Regions from separate parts of the Streptomyces sp. NPDC096339 genome, predicted to be linked through region 2. Evidence: riboswitches for the same ligand, from Rfam matches in the RefSeq annotation. Region 2 holds a riboswitch; each other region holds the start of a gene.
What was found. Region 2 has a riboswitch for cyclic di-AMP ahead of ACIQ5Y_RS32765 (peptidoglycan DD-metalloendopeptidase family protein). Riboswitches for the same ligand answer to the same signal wherever they lie in the genome.
Positions count from the first base shown of each region.

Region 1: linked by a shared signal. The riboswitch ahead of ACIQ5Y_RS30580 (M23 family metallopeptidase) and the one ahead of ACIQ5Y_RS32765 (peptidoglycan DD-metalloendopeptidase family protein) in region 2 are both predicted to bind cyclic di-AMP.
Region 3: linked by a shared signal. The riboswitch ahead of ACIQ5Y_RS28250 (transglycosylase family protein) and the one ahead of ACIQ5Y_RS32765 (peptidoglycan DD-metalloendopeptidase family protein) in region 2 are both predicted to bind cyclic di-AMP.

Region 1 covers NZ_JBIWFI010000032.1:32,290-36,548, forward strand. Annotated here, with positions in the region: gene ACIQ5Y_RS30575 (GntR family transcriptional regulator) at 356-1,033, opposite strand; gene ACIQ5Y_RS30580 (M23 family metallopeptidase) at 1,255-2,058, opposite strand; cyclic di-AMP (ydaO/yuaA leader) riboswitch at 2,071-2,230, opposite strand; gene ACIQ5Y_RS30585 (M16 family metallopeptidase) at 2,451-3,818, opposite strand; gene ACIQ5Y_RS30590 (M16 family metallopeptidase) at 3,839-4,259, opposite strand, start outside.
Region 2 covers NZ_JBIWFI010000037.1:26,025-30,283, reverse strand. Annotated here, with positions in the region: gene ACIQ5Y_RS32775 (MBL fold metallo-hydrolase) at 1-14, opposite strand, end outside; gene ACIQ5Y_RS32770 (SGNH/GDSL hydrolase family protein) at 153-938, opposite strand; gene ACIQ5Y_RS32765 (peptidoglycan DD-metalloendopeptidase family protein) at 1,102-2,067, opposite strand; cyclic di-AMP (ydaO/yuaA leader) riboswitch at 2,072-2,277, opposite strand; gene ACIQ5Y_RS32760 (tyrosine-protein phosphatase) at 2,569-3,360, shown strand; gene ACIQ5Y_RS32755 (aspartate aminotransferase family protein) at 3,412-4,259, opposite strand, start outside.
Region 3 covers NZ_JBIWFI010000027.1:91,026-95,284, reverse strand. Annotated here, with positions in the region: gene ACIQ5Y_RS28260 (septum formation initiator family protein) at 1-417, opposite strand, end outside; gene eno (phosphopyruvate hydratase) at 524-1,810, opposite strand; gene ACIQ5Y_RS28250 (transglycosylase family protein) at 2,087-2,797, opposite strand; cyclic di-AMP (ydaO/yuaA leader) riboswitch at 2,800-2,970, opposite strand; gene ACIQ5Y_RS28245 (transglycosylase family protein) at 3,247-4,259, opposite strand, start outside.

The sequences.
Region 1 (4,259 bases), on a different contig from region 2:
GCAGCGCCGTCCGGCGCGGCTCCGTTGTCGGGGCCGGCCCCCGCGCGCACCTGCGAGTCGAGGCCGGGGACGAACCAGCCCCTCCGGCGCTTGAGGAGCGGGGTCCGGGGCGGAGCCCCGGCGGCGGAGCCGCACCCGAATCCGCCGGCCCGCCCCACCCCCCGACCCGAAGCCGGCCGCACCCGCGCAAAGGACCGGCGCAAAGGACCGGCGCAGCCGAATTGAACTCGCCGGAATTACCCGCACCAAAAGCAGCCCGCATCGCGCAGCGATCCGCACCGCGCGCAGCGAATTCACAAACAGCCCGAATTCCGCCCACGGAAAACCGGCGCCCACCCTTTGTATACGGCCCCTGTTAATGCCGGCCGCTCGACATGTTTACGGCAGGTTGCGAAGTGCTCACCGCCGACCGGATCCGCAGCCGGTGCGCCCCCGCCGCGCGCTCCGCGTGGACCGCCGCCAGCGCACGCGCCCGCTCCGCGTCGCCCCGGGCCACGGCGTCCACCACCGCGCCGTGCTCCGCCCAGGACTCCACGGGCCGGGCCGGCGCCTCGACCACGTACATCCACGCGACCTTGTACCGCATCTGGGTGAGCAGCGCGATCAGTCCCGGGCTGCCCGAGGCCTGCGCGAGCGTCTCGTGGAACCAGCCGCCCAGGGACCGCAGATCCTCCCCCTGGCCCCGCCTGGCCCGCTCCTGGCCCAGCCTGACCAGCCCCCGCAGCACCTTGAGGTGCGCCTCGGTGCGCCGCCGGGCCGCCCTGGCCGCGGCGAGCGGCTCCAGCAGCATCCGCAGCTCCAGCAGATCGGCGGCCTCCTGCTCCGTCGGCTCGGCCACGCAGGCCCCCGCGTGCCGCCGCGTGGTCACGAACCCCTCGGACTCCAGGGTCCTCAGTGCCTCACGGACCGGGACGCGGGAGACTCCGTACCGGCGGGCCAGGACCTCCTCGGTCAGCCTGCCGCCCGGCCCGAAGACCCCGGAGACGATGTCGTCGCGAATTGCCGTGCATACCGCGTGCGCAGGAATACGCAAGACCGAACCTCCGCCTTTTCCGACTCACACCCTCATTGGTGCCACCACTGCTGCGACTCTATTGCAACACACGATGATTTCCGAGAGCGTCCGGAAATGGGAAACCTCGGGAAACCACGGGAAGCTTCGGGAAGCCCCGGGAAGCCCCCCAAAACACGAAGGCCCCGGCTCGGGGAGCCGGGGCCTTCGGTGGAGCGGGCGGAGCGACGGAGCGGAGTCGCTCAGAGGTCGACGCCGTGCGAGCGCAGGTAGGCGAGGGGGTTGATGTCCGAGCCGTACTTGGCGCCGGTGCGGGCCTCGAAGTGCAGGTGCGGGCCGCTGGAGTTGCCCGTGGAGCCCGACAGGCCGATCTGCTGGCCCGCGGTGACCTGCTGGCCGACGGAGACGTTCAGTCGCAGCATGTGGCCGTACTGCGTGTACGTGCCGTCGTTGTGCTTGATGACGACGTTGTTGCCGTACGCGCCGCCCCAGCCCGCCTCGACGACGACACCGGCGCCCACCGCGTGGACCGAGGTGCCCTCGTCGGCGTGGAAGTCGATGCCCGTGTGGCTGCCGGAGGACCACATGCCGCCGCCCGCGTGGTACTGCGTGGAGACGTAGGAGCCGTCGACCGGGGCGACGAAGGTGTTGAGGCGCTTGCGCTCCTCCTCGCGGGCCGCGCGCTCGGCGGCCTCGCGCTCGGCCTTCGCCTTGGCCTCGGCGAGACGCTTGGCCTCGGCGGCCTGCTGCCGGGCGTCGGCCTCGGCCTGCGCCTTGGCGGCGGCGTGCTCGGCGGCGCGCTGCTGGGAGTCGGCCTGCTCGGCGATGTCGCCCGGGAGCTCGTCGGCGACGACGACCGCGCCGAGCGTGTTGTCCTGCGAGTGGTTGTTGCCACCGTTGTCCGCGGCGAAGGCCGGGGCTGCGATGGTGCCGACGACGCCGGTCGTGGCGAGGGCGGCTATGCCGGCGTAACCGGCGGTCTTGCGGCTCAGACGGCTGGAACCACGGTGCTTACCGGAGCCGGCGGGACGACTGCCAAACGCCATGAAGGGGCTGATCCTTTCCTTCCTTCTCGCCTACCGGGTTAGCTGACGGGTTCGGAGCAGGAAGGTCTCCTACGGGCCTCCTCTTGCGAGGCGGTCCGATTCACCCCAGGGACTGATGTGGGTCCCCGGCTCCCCAGGCTCGCGCCTGACGGGGACTCGGCGATCGCTGTCCGGTGCCGCGGATGCGGCGCGTACAACTGACGGACAGCACGGCCGACGCTAGGCGGATCATCAGCCAATCACCAAACAGACACGCCTTTTTGTTGCGTACGCCACACCGCAAACAGGCAACCCCCCTACCAAACGGACAAAAGGGGCCCAGGCGGTCAAGCCGCCCGGGCCCCTTCAAGAAGCGCCGTTCAGGCCCCAGTTGGGGACCTCAGTGGGTCACTTCAGTTGGTGACGACGCTCACTTCACCGATGCCGAGGGCCCGCACCGGCTCCTCGATCAGCGACGCGTCGCCCACCAGCACCGTGACGAGCCGGTCCGCCGGGAAGGCGCTCACGACCGCCGAAGTGGCCTCAACGGTGCCGGTTTCGGCGAGCCGCGCGTACAACTGCGCCTGGAAGTCGTCCGGGAGTTCCTGCTCGACCTGGTCGGCGAGGGTGCCGGCGACCGAGGCCGCCGTCTCGAACTTCAGCGGGGCCACGCCCACCAAGTTCTGCACCGCCACGTCCCGTTCGGCGTCGGTCAGGCCGCCCTCCGCGAGGGTGCGCAGCACCTTCCAGAGGTCCTCCAGGGCCGGTCCGGTGTTCGGGGTGTCCACCGAGCCGCTGATGGCGAGCATCGAGGCGCCCTTGCCGTCCGCGGTGGAGCGCAGCACCTGGCCGAAGGCGCGGACGCCGTAGGTGTAGCCCTTCTCCTCGCGCAGCACCTTGTCCAGGCGGGAGGTGAGGGTGCCGCCCAGGCAGTACGTGCCGAGCACCTGGGCCGCCCAGACCCGGTCGTGGCGGTCCGGCCCGATACGGCCGATCAGCAGCTGCGTCTGGACCGCGCCGGGCCGGTCCACGATGACCACGCGACCGGTGTCGTCCGCGGTCACCGGGGGCACCGGGAGCGGCTCGGCGAGGTCGCCCGTCCAGGTGCCCAGGGTGTCCGCCAGCACGGCGTCCAGGTCGATGCCGGTGAGATCGCCGACGACCACCGCGGTGGCGGTGGCGGGGCGTACGTGGGCCTCGTAGAAGGCGCGTACGGCGGTGGCGTCGATCCGGGCGACCGTCTCCTCGGTGCCCTGGCGCGGGCGGGACATCCGCAGGGCGGCCGGGAAGAGCTCCTTGGAGAGCTGCTTGGCGGCCCGGCGCTGCGGATTGGCCTGCTCGTGCGGGATCTCGTCGAGCCGGTTGCGCACCAGCCGGTCGACCTCGCTGTCGGCGAAGGCGGGCGCGCGCAGCGCCTCGGCGAGCAACCCCAGGGCCTTGTGCAGGCGCGAGGCCGGGACCTCCAGGGAGACCCGCAGGCCCGGGTGGTCGGCGTGCGCGTCGAGGGTGGCCCCGCAGCGCTCCAGCTCGGCGGCGAACTCCTCGGCGGAGTGCTTGTCGGTGCCCTCGGAGAGCGCGCGGGCCATGATGGTGGCCACGCCGTCCAGGCCCTCGGGCTCCGCGTCCAGCGGGGCGGCCAGGTTGATCTCGACGGCGACGACCTGCTGGCCCGGCCGGTGGCAGCGCAGCAGGGTGAGGCCGTTCGGCAGCACCCCCCGCTCGGGGGCGGGGAAGGCCCACGGCCTGGCCTCGCCGGCCTGCGGCCGCGGGTGGAAGGTCATCGTGACGGCTGCGGTGTCGCTCACTGCTCCGCCCCCTCGTTCTCGTCGCTCTCGTCGGACTCGGCGGACTCCTCGGAGCCCGGCAGCGGCTCGTAGACCAGGACCGCGCGGTTGTCGGGGCGCAGTCGGGCCGCGGCCACGGCCTGCACCTCCTCCGCGGTGACGGAGAGGACCCGCTGGACGGCGGTCAGCGCCAGCTGCGGGTCGCCGAACAGCACCGCGAAACGGCACAGTTCGTCCGCGCGGCCGGCCACCGTGCTCAGCCGGTCCAGCCACTCGCGCTCCAGCTGTGCCTGTGCGCGCTCCATCTCCTCGGCGGTCGGGCCCTCGGCGGCGAACCGCGCGAGCTCCTCGTCCACGGCGGCCTCGATGACGGGCACCTCGACCCCGCTGGAGGTCTTGACGTCCAGCCAGCCCAGGGAGGGCGCGCCCGCCAGGCGC
Region 2 (4,259 bases):
CGAGAGCCGGTCAAGGCGCCTCCAGTGACGGTGCGGTCGGATGACGGCGCGGTCGGGATGTCCGTCGGTCTACGAGCATCCCAACGCACACCGGCCCCCGAGGATTCCGCCTTCCCCTCGCGTGTCGTCTCCCCCTCCCCCGCTCCCCCCGTCTACAGCGGCAGCAGGTCCGGCCGCTTCGCCTCGACGTGGTCACCGGAGGACTCCCCGCGCAGCCGCCGGCCGATCCAGGGAACCAGGTGCTCTCGCGCCCAGTGGATGTTGTCCCGGGTCACGTCGACCGATCCGCGCGGGCGCTCCGGCGGCCACGGCTGGTCGGGGTCGGCCGGCACGTCCAGTCCGAGCACCTGGGCGGCGCGCAGCGCGACCCGGGTGTGCCCCTCGGGCGACAGGTGCAGCCGGTCGGTGTCCCACGCCCTTCGGTCCTGTACTGATTTCAGGGACCAGAGGTCGAGGACCGGGCAGTCGTACCGGTCGGCGATGGCGCGGACGTGGACGCTGTACGTCGCCACCTTGCCCCGCAGGTGCTTGAGGACCGGTACGCCCCGGGTGTCGAAGCCGGTGGTGATCACGACCCGGCCGACGGCTCCGGCGAGGTCGGCCACGGCCGCCTCGAAGCGCTCCGCCACGTCGTCGGGGTCGGTGCCGGGCCGGATGATGTCGTTGCCGCCCGCGCAGAAGGTCACGAGGTCCGGCGCGAGCGCCTTGGCCCGCGGGACCTGGTCGGCCACGATCTGGTCGAGGAGTTTGCCGCGCACGGCCAGGTTCGCGTACCGGAATTCGCCTTCTGGATGCCGGTCGGCCAGGAGCACGGCGAGCCGGTCCGCCCAGCCGAGATAAGTGTCCCCGGGTCCCGGGTCCCCCACGCCCTCGGTGAAGCTGTCCCCGATCGCCGCGTACGAGCCGATGGTCTTGGGTTTCGTCGTCGTCGCTGCCACGAGACGACATCCTTCACTCTCGTAACCAACCTACGCCAACGTAATGAGGGGTTGACGGGCCGTGATCTTTACCACCCGGGGGATAAGGAATACGTACACGTGAGGCCGGGACCCCCCTCGGGTCCCGGCCTCACGTGTGCCTGCGCTCCTGCGGCGGCCGCCGTCAGATGCTGACGCCCTTGGCGCGGAGGTAGCTCAGCGGGTCGATGTCGGAGCCGTAGGACGGGCCCGTGCGGATCTCGAAGTGCAGGTGGGGGCCGGTGGAGTTGCCGGTGGAACCGGACAGGCCGATGGTCTGGCCCGCGGTGACGCTCTGGCCGACGGAGACGGACAGCGAGGAGAGGTGGCCGTACTGCGAGTAGTTGCCGTCCGCGTGCCGGATGACGACCTCGTTGCCGTACGCGCCGCCCCAGCCGGCCGAGACGACGGTACCCGCGCCGACGGCCCGGACCGTGGTGCCGGAGCTCGCGATGAAGTCGACACCGGTGTGGTAGCCGGAGGACCACATGCTGCCCGCGACCTTGTACTGGGTGGAGATGCCGGTACTGGCGAGCGGGGCCACGAAGCCGGAGGCCGACGTCTTGGCCGCGGGGGCCTCGACCGCGGACTCCTGCTGCGCCGGGGCCGCCTGCTCGGGCGCCTGCTCGGCCGCCTGAGGAGCGGACTTCGGGGCCGCCTTGTGCGCGGTCCTGGGAGCGGCCTTCGGGGCGGATTCCGCCGGAGCCGGAGCCTGAGCCGGGGCCGCCTCGGCCGCACCGCCGAGGTTCAGCTTCAGGCCGGGGTGGATCAGATCGGGGTTGGCGCCGACCGCCTCGCGGTTGTCGGCGTAGAGCTGCTGCCAGCCGCCGGACAGGTGGCGCTCGGCGGCGATCTTGGAGAGGTAGTCACCCGGGACGACCGTGTAGGCCGTCGGCGCGGCCTCTGCCCGGAGCGGGGCGGAGACCTGCGGGGCCGCCACGGGTGCCTCGACGGCCCGGGCCGTCGTGGCGGCCGCCGGGGCACCGGCCGCGTGGGCGCCGGCGGCGCCCATCAGCGGCAGCGCGAGGGCCGCGCCACCGGTACCGGCGACGGCGAAGCCGCGCGATATCGAAAGGGACTTGGGGCGGCGGTGCTTACCCTTTGCAGGCATGTCGCATTCCTCTCCGGTGCCTGCGAGGTGAGCTGTCGGGTTCGGACTGGAGATGTCCGGCCGCACATGAACGGAACATGTACGGCTTCACCCCTAGCCGTCCCGGGCTTGAGTTCCGGGACAGCGGCTTACCTGGTTCCCCCGCTCCTGCCGCGCGTGAATGGTCGAGTGCGGTTTCCGGGCGGCGGCAGGATTCGGCGATCCACCCGGATCGGTCGCGAACGTAATCCCAAAAGGCCGTGCCGAACAAGCCGCGAATTTCCTGACGGAATCACAGGGACGGGAAACCGGGGGAATGCCGGTCACCCTCCGTCCATTCCCGTCCGCCAACAACCGCTCCGGCGCGGGCATTCGGCTTTCGCGATCAGGCACTCACGGTCACCGTATGATCTGGCTCACGGGGACGCGCCCGATCTCGCCTCCGCTTATGGCAAGTTGTCGCCAAGTAGTGTAATTCGGACAGAGCACCCAGAAGCAGCATCACGAAGCGGAGGAGTTCCCTTGACCCAGCAGATACAGGAGCCGGAACTGTCCGGAGTGCGCAATTTCCGCGATGTGGGCGGATTGCCGACTTCTGATGGACGAAGGGTCAGGACGGGACGACTGTTCCGAAGCGGACATCTGGCGCATGCCACTGAAACCGATACAGAATTCCTCGGTTCGCTCGGCCTCCACACCGTCTTCGACTTCCGCAACGGCGCCGACCACGCGCTGGAGGGCCCGGACGTGGAACTGCCCGGCGTGCGGAACGTCAACATCCCGCTCTCGGACCCGGCCGACGGTCGCGAGTTCTGGAAGATGGTCCGCGACGGCGATCTCGAACAGCTCCGCACGATCCTGGGCGACGGGAAGGCCGCCGCCCGGATGACGAACTCGTACCGGGCGATGATCAAGAGCCGCACCGCCGAGCACAGCCGGGTCCTGCACGCCCTCGCCGAGGACAGCGTGCCGGCGCTCATGCACTGCGCCGCCGGCAAGGACCGGGCCGGCCTGTCGATCGCCGTCACCCTGCTGGCGCTGGACGTCGAGCGCGAGGCGATCGTCGCGGACTACCTGGAGTCGAACGCCCCGCACCGCCGCTACCGGGTCCGCCGGAGCGACGAGTCCGCCGAGGCCCGCTCCCCCGAGGTGATGGAGCTGCTCTCCCCGCTCTTCGACGCCCGCGCCGAATACCTGGTCGCGGCCTTCGACACCATCGAGGAGACCTGGGGCGGGGTGGACCGCTACCTGGAGGAGGGCCTCGGGCTCACGCCCGGGACCCGGAGCCGGCTGCGCGAGCGGCTGCTCGACTGACGTGCCGGTCGGAGGGGGAGCGCACACCGGGCGCCGCCCCCTCCGCCCCGCTCAGCGGTTGCCGACCGCCTGCTTGACCAGGGTCCTGCCGAAGTCCCACATGAGCCCCGAGCCGCCGTGCGCATCGTCCATGACCGCGCGGAAGGCCACGACGAACCGGTCGACGTCGCGCTCGTCCACGATCAGCGGCGGGATGAGCTTGATCACCTCCAGATGGTCCCCGGAGACCTGGGTGAGGATCCGGTGCTTCTGGAGCAGGGGCACCACGACCATCTGCGCGAAGAGCCCCTTGCGGGCCGCCTGGAGCATCGTCCAGCGGCTGCGCAGCCCCAGTGAGGTCGGCCGGCCGAACTCGATGCCGATCATCAGCCCGCGCCCGCGGACCTCGTGGAGCAGTTCGTACTCGTCCACGAGCGCGGCCAGCCGCCCGTGCAGCAGGTCGCCCATCGCCCGGGCGCCCGCCACGATCTCCTCGTCCTCCATGACCGAGAGCACCGCGAGCCCGGCGGCCATCGCCTGCGCGTTGGAGCCGAAGCTCGCGGAGTGCACGAGCACCCGGTCCATGGAGGAGTAGACCTTCTTGAAGATCCAGTCCTTGCCGAGGGTCGCGCCGACCGGCACGTAGCCGCCCGACAGCGCCTTGGCCACGCACACCAGGTCCGGCTCCACGCCCGGCTCGTGCTGGTAGGCGTAGAAATCGCCGGTACGTCCCAGGCCGGTCTGCACCTCGTCCGCGATCAGCAGTGCCTTGTGCCGGTGCAGCAGTTCCTGCGCGGCCGACAGGAATCCGGGCGGGGCCGCGAGGACCCCCTTGCCCTGGATCGGCTCGACGACGAGGCCGGCCACGTCTCCCTTGCGGAGCTCTCGCTCCAGGGCTGCCAGGTCCCCGAGCGCGATCC
Region 3 (4,259 bases), on a different contig from region 2:
CTTGCCGGTGCGGTGCCGCTCGGCGGCCTCGGCTCCGGGGTCGGTCATGATGTAGCCGATCTCCCCCGGGCGCAGGAAGTGCAGGTGCTTGCGCGCCTGCTGCTCGGCGTACGCGTCGTCCTGCCAGCGGGCCTTCTCGTCGCGGAGCCGCTCCAGGCGGTCCCGCGCCGCGGCGGCCGCCTTCTGCTGCTCCGCGATCTCCGAGCGCTGGGAGACGTACTGGCGCATCGGATACGCGAGGGCGACGACCAGCGTACAGAGGACGAGCACCAGCAGGGCCGCGCGTCCGGTGAGCCGGCTGCGGCGGACCTGACGGCGCGACTGGGAGCGGTAGACGTGGGCGGCGGTCCGCTCGCCGAGCTGCTTGAGCCTGGTCGCGGTGGAGAAGGTGGAGAACCGATCCCGGTTCCCGGCCATTGATCCGCCTCCCCTGTGTACACGTACACGTACCAACCAATACGTCCCCGCACACGGTACGGGACCGAGTGCGGGGACGTACGGAGGCTAGACCCGGAGGTCCGGATCAGCCCTTGAAGCGCGGGAAGGCGGAGCGGCCCGCGTACACCGCGGCGTCGTCGAGGATCTCCTCGATGCGCAGCAGCTGGTTGTACTTGGCGACGCGGTCCGAGCGGGCCGGGGCACCGGTCTTGATCTGACCGCAGTTCACGGCGACGGCGAGGTCGGCGATGGTGACGTCCTCGGTCTCACCGGAGCGGTGCGACATCATGCACTTGAAGCCGTTGCGCTGGGCCATCTCGACGGCGTCGAGGGTCTCGGTCAGCGAACCGATCTGGTTCACCTTCACGAGCAGGGCGTTCGCGGAGCCCTCCTCGATGCCGCGGGCCAGGCGCTCCGGGTTGGTGACGAAGAGGTCGTCGCCGACGATCTGCACCTTGCCGCCGATGCGCTCGGTGACGGTCTTCCAGCCGGCCCAGTCGTCCTCGAACAGCGGGTCCTCGATGGAGACGAGCGGGTACGCCTCGACGAGCTCGGCGTAGTAGTCGGTCATCTCGGCGGCCGAGCGGGACTGGCCCTCGAACTCGTACTTGCCGTCCTTGTAGAACTCGGACGCGGCGACGTCGAGCGCGAGCGCGATGTCCTTGCCCGGGGTGTAGCCGGCCTGCTTGATGGCCTCGACGATGAGGTCGAGCGCGGCGCGGTTGGACTCCAGGTTGGGGGCGAAGCCGCCCTCGTCACCGAGACCGGTGGACAGGCCCTTGGTGTGCAGGACCTTCTTGAGGGTGTGGTAGACCTCGGCACCCCAGCGCAGCGCCTCGGAGAAGGACTCCGCGCCGATCGGGGCGATCATGAACTCCTGGATGTCGACGTTGGAGTCGGCGTGCGACCCACCGTTGAGGATGTTCATCATCGGAACGGGCAGCAGGTGCGCGTTCGGGCCGCCGAGGTAGCGGAAGAGCGGAAGGTCGGAGGCCTCGGACGCGGCGTGCGCCACGGCGAGGGAGACACCGAGGATGGCGTTGGCGCCGAGGGAGCCCTTGTTCTCGGTGGCGTCCAGGTCGATCATCGCCTGGTCGATCAGGCGCTGCTCGGTGGCGTCGTAGCCGACGAGCTCGGGGCCGAGCTGCTCGATGACGGCGAGGACGGCCTTCTCGACGCCCTTGCCGAGGTAACGGTTGGGGTCACCGTCACGGAGCTCTACGGCTTCGAATGCACCGGTGGAGGCACCGGACGGAACTGCAGCACGGCCGGTGCTGCCATCGTCGAGGCCCACCTCGACCTCGACCGTGGGGTTGCCTCGGGAGTCCAGGATTTCCCGGGCTACGACGACGTCGATGGACGGCACGAGCATCTCCTTCTGGGATGTGACGCTGGGTGTGCGGCGGCATGTCAGGCCGTGGGACGGCCTTGCCGCTTAGAGCCTAACCGGCTCCGGGCACTCGGCCCGCCGACCGCCCGGGTCCTGGGACGAAAAAGGGCCCGAATACCACCGTTCCAGGACATACGACTCTGGAGGAAGGCGCCTTGGCCCGTACACACGCCACCGCCCGGCGCGTGGAGGGGAAGGCGCGCCGGGCGGTGGGGCTGTTACGTGTGGTGAAGACGCCTGCGGCTATTGCCGCATTGTTCAGCTGAGCTTCAGCTTCTGACCGGGGAAGATCAGGTCGGCGTCGGACACGATGTCCTTGTTCAGCTCGAAGAGCTTCTCCCAGCCGCCCTTGACGCCGTTGGCGTCGGCGATGGCGCCCAGGGTGTCGCCGTCCTTGACCTCGTACGAGCCGTTGCCCGTCTTGGGGGCCTCGGTGCGCTCGGAGCGGGTGGTCGGGGCCGGGGCCTCGGAGCGCTTGGTCTCCGCCTTCTTGGTCTCGACCTTCTTGGTCTCGGCCTTCTTGGTCTCGGTCTTCTTCGGCTGGGTCTTCTTGGTCTCGGTCTTCGGGGTCTCGGTCGAGCCGCCGCCGGCGTAGGAGGAGTTCGACAGACCCACGCCGCAGGACGGCCAGGCGCCCTTGCCCTGGCCCTTGAGGACCTTCTCCGCGATGGCTATCTGCTGGGACTTCGAGGCCTGGTTGGCCTGCGGAGCGTACGCCTTGCCGCCGTACGCGGCCCAGGTGGAGGAAGAGAACTGCAGGCCGCCGTAGTAGCCGTTGCCCGTGTTGATGGACCAGTTGCCACCGGACTCGCACTGGGCGACGCGGTCCCACTCGCCCGCGGTGGCGGCGCTCGCGGTGCCCGCGGCCATCAGCGGCGCGGCGACGACGGCGCCGGCGACACCGGCGAGCGTGGCGATGCGGACGGCCTTGGTGGCGCGACGGTGCTTGCCCTTGCCGGAAAGCAGCATGAGGTTCTCCTCACCGACGCCTACGAGGTGAGCTGTCGGGTTCGGGCGGATGAGTTGCCCGGCCGTGCGACCTAGCGCACGTCTTGACCCCTAGCCGGTTGCCGCCGTCTCTCAACGGCCGCGCCCGGCGCCTACCTTGGTTCCCCCGCTCCTGCCTTCGGCGCTTGACGCGACGACTGTTCCCCCCGTCCGCCGGCAGGACTCGGCGATGCGGTCGAAGGAGCCCGCGGTGGCGGGCGATTCAGAAGGTAGGCAGGTCTCTCCCCGATGTTCAACGCGCGACATCGGGGAGAAACGGCCCCTACTTGCGCCCTTCTCGGGGGTGTTTGCGCAGGTGAGGACGGGGTTTGCGCAAGCCCCGAGGCGAGACACGCCAGTTGACCGGAAGAGACACATGTCTCACTTACAGAAAACGGACAATCAACTCTTACCGGTCCGGTGAAGTGCCCTTATTTGCCGGTTAGATCCAGGTTCTGTCCAGGCTTGATCAAGTTGGCGTCCCCACCGATGACCTGCTCATTGGCCTTGTAAAGGGCGTTCCAGCCGCCCTTGACCCCCTTGGCATCCGCGATGGCCGCCAGGTTGTCGCCCGTCTTCACCGTGTAGACGGGCTCCGACGCGGCGTCAGGCGCGACCGGCACCTCGGCGGCGGGCGCCCCACGGTGCTTGCCGCTGCCCTCACCGGGCGTGGCGGACGGTGCCGTCGTGGCGTCAGGCGCCGTGGGGGCGCTCGGGTCGACCGGGTTGGTCGGGTTGACCGGAGGCAGGGTCGGGTCGGTCGGCGCCGTCGTGGGAGGTGTGGTCGGGACACCCGGGTCCGCGGGCTTACCCGAGTTGCCCTGATTGCCCTGACCGCCCGGGTTGCCCTGATTGCCCTTGTCGCCCGGGTTGTTCGAGTTGCCCGGAACCGTGGGCTCCTCAACGGGGAGGTCGGCCGGGGGCATGACGGGCAGTCCGAGGTTCGGTCCGAGCGGTCCGTCGGCGATCCCCGGGGTCGGGGCCCCGAAGTCGGTGGACGGCGGTACGGCTCCGGAGGGCGGCACGACGTCGTCGGGGCGGGAGGGCGCGGGCTTGACGCTGCCCGGCCGGCCGGGGTCGACCACCGCGGCGGGGCCCTGGGCGTCCAGTCCGGCGGGCGCCGCGCACATGGGCCACGCCTGCGGGCCCTTCGCCGCGAGCACCCGTTCGGCGATGGCGATCTGCTGGGAACGGCTGGCGAGGTCGGCCCGCTCGGCGAAGTCGAGGCCGCCGGCCTCCGCCCACTCATCCTGGGTGAACTGGAGGCCGCCGTAGGCACCGCTGCCGAAGTTGGCGCTCCAGCTGCCGCCGCTCTCGCATTCGGCGACCTTGTCCCACGTGGAGGTGTCGGCCGCGCTCGCGCCGGTGGCGGCGAGCAGCGGCAGAGCCAGCGCGGAGCCGGTGACTCCGGCAGTGACGACTATCGCGGGCACCTGACGGGGGC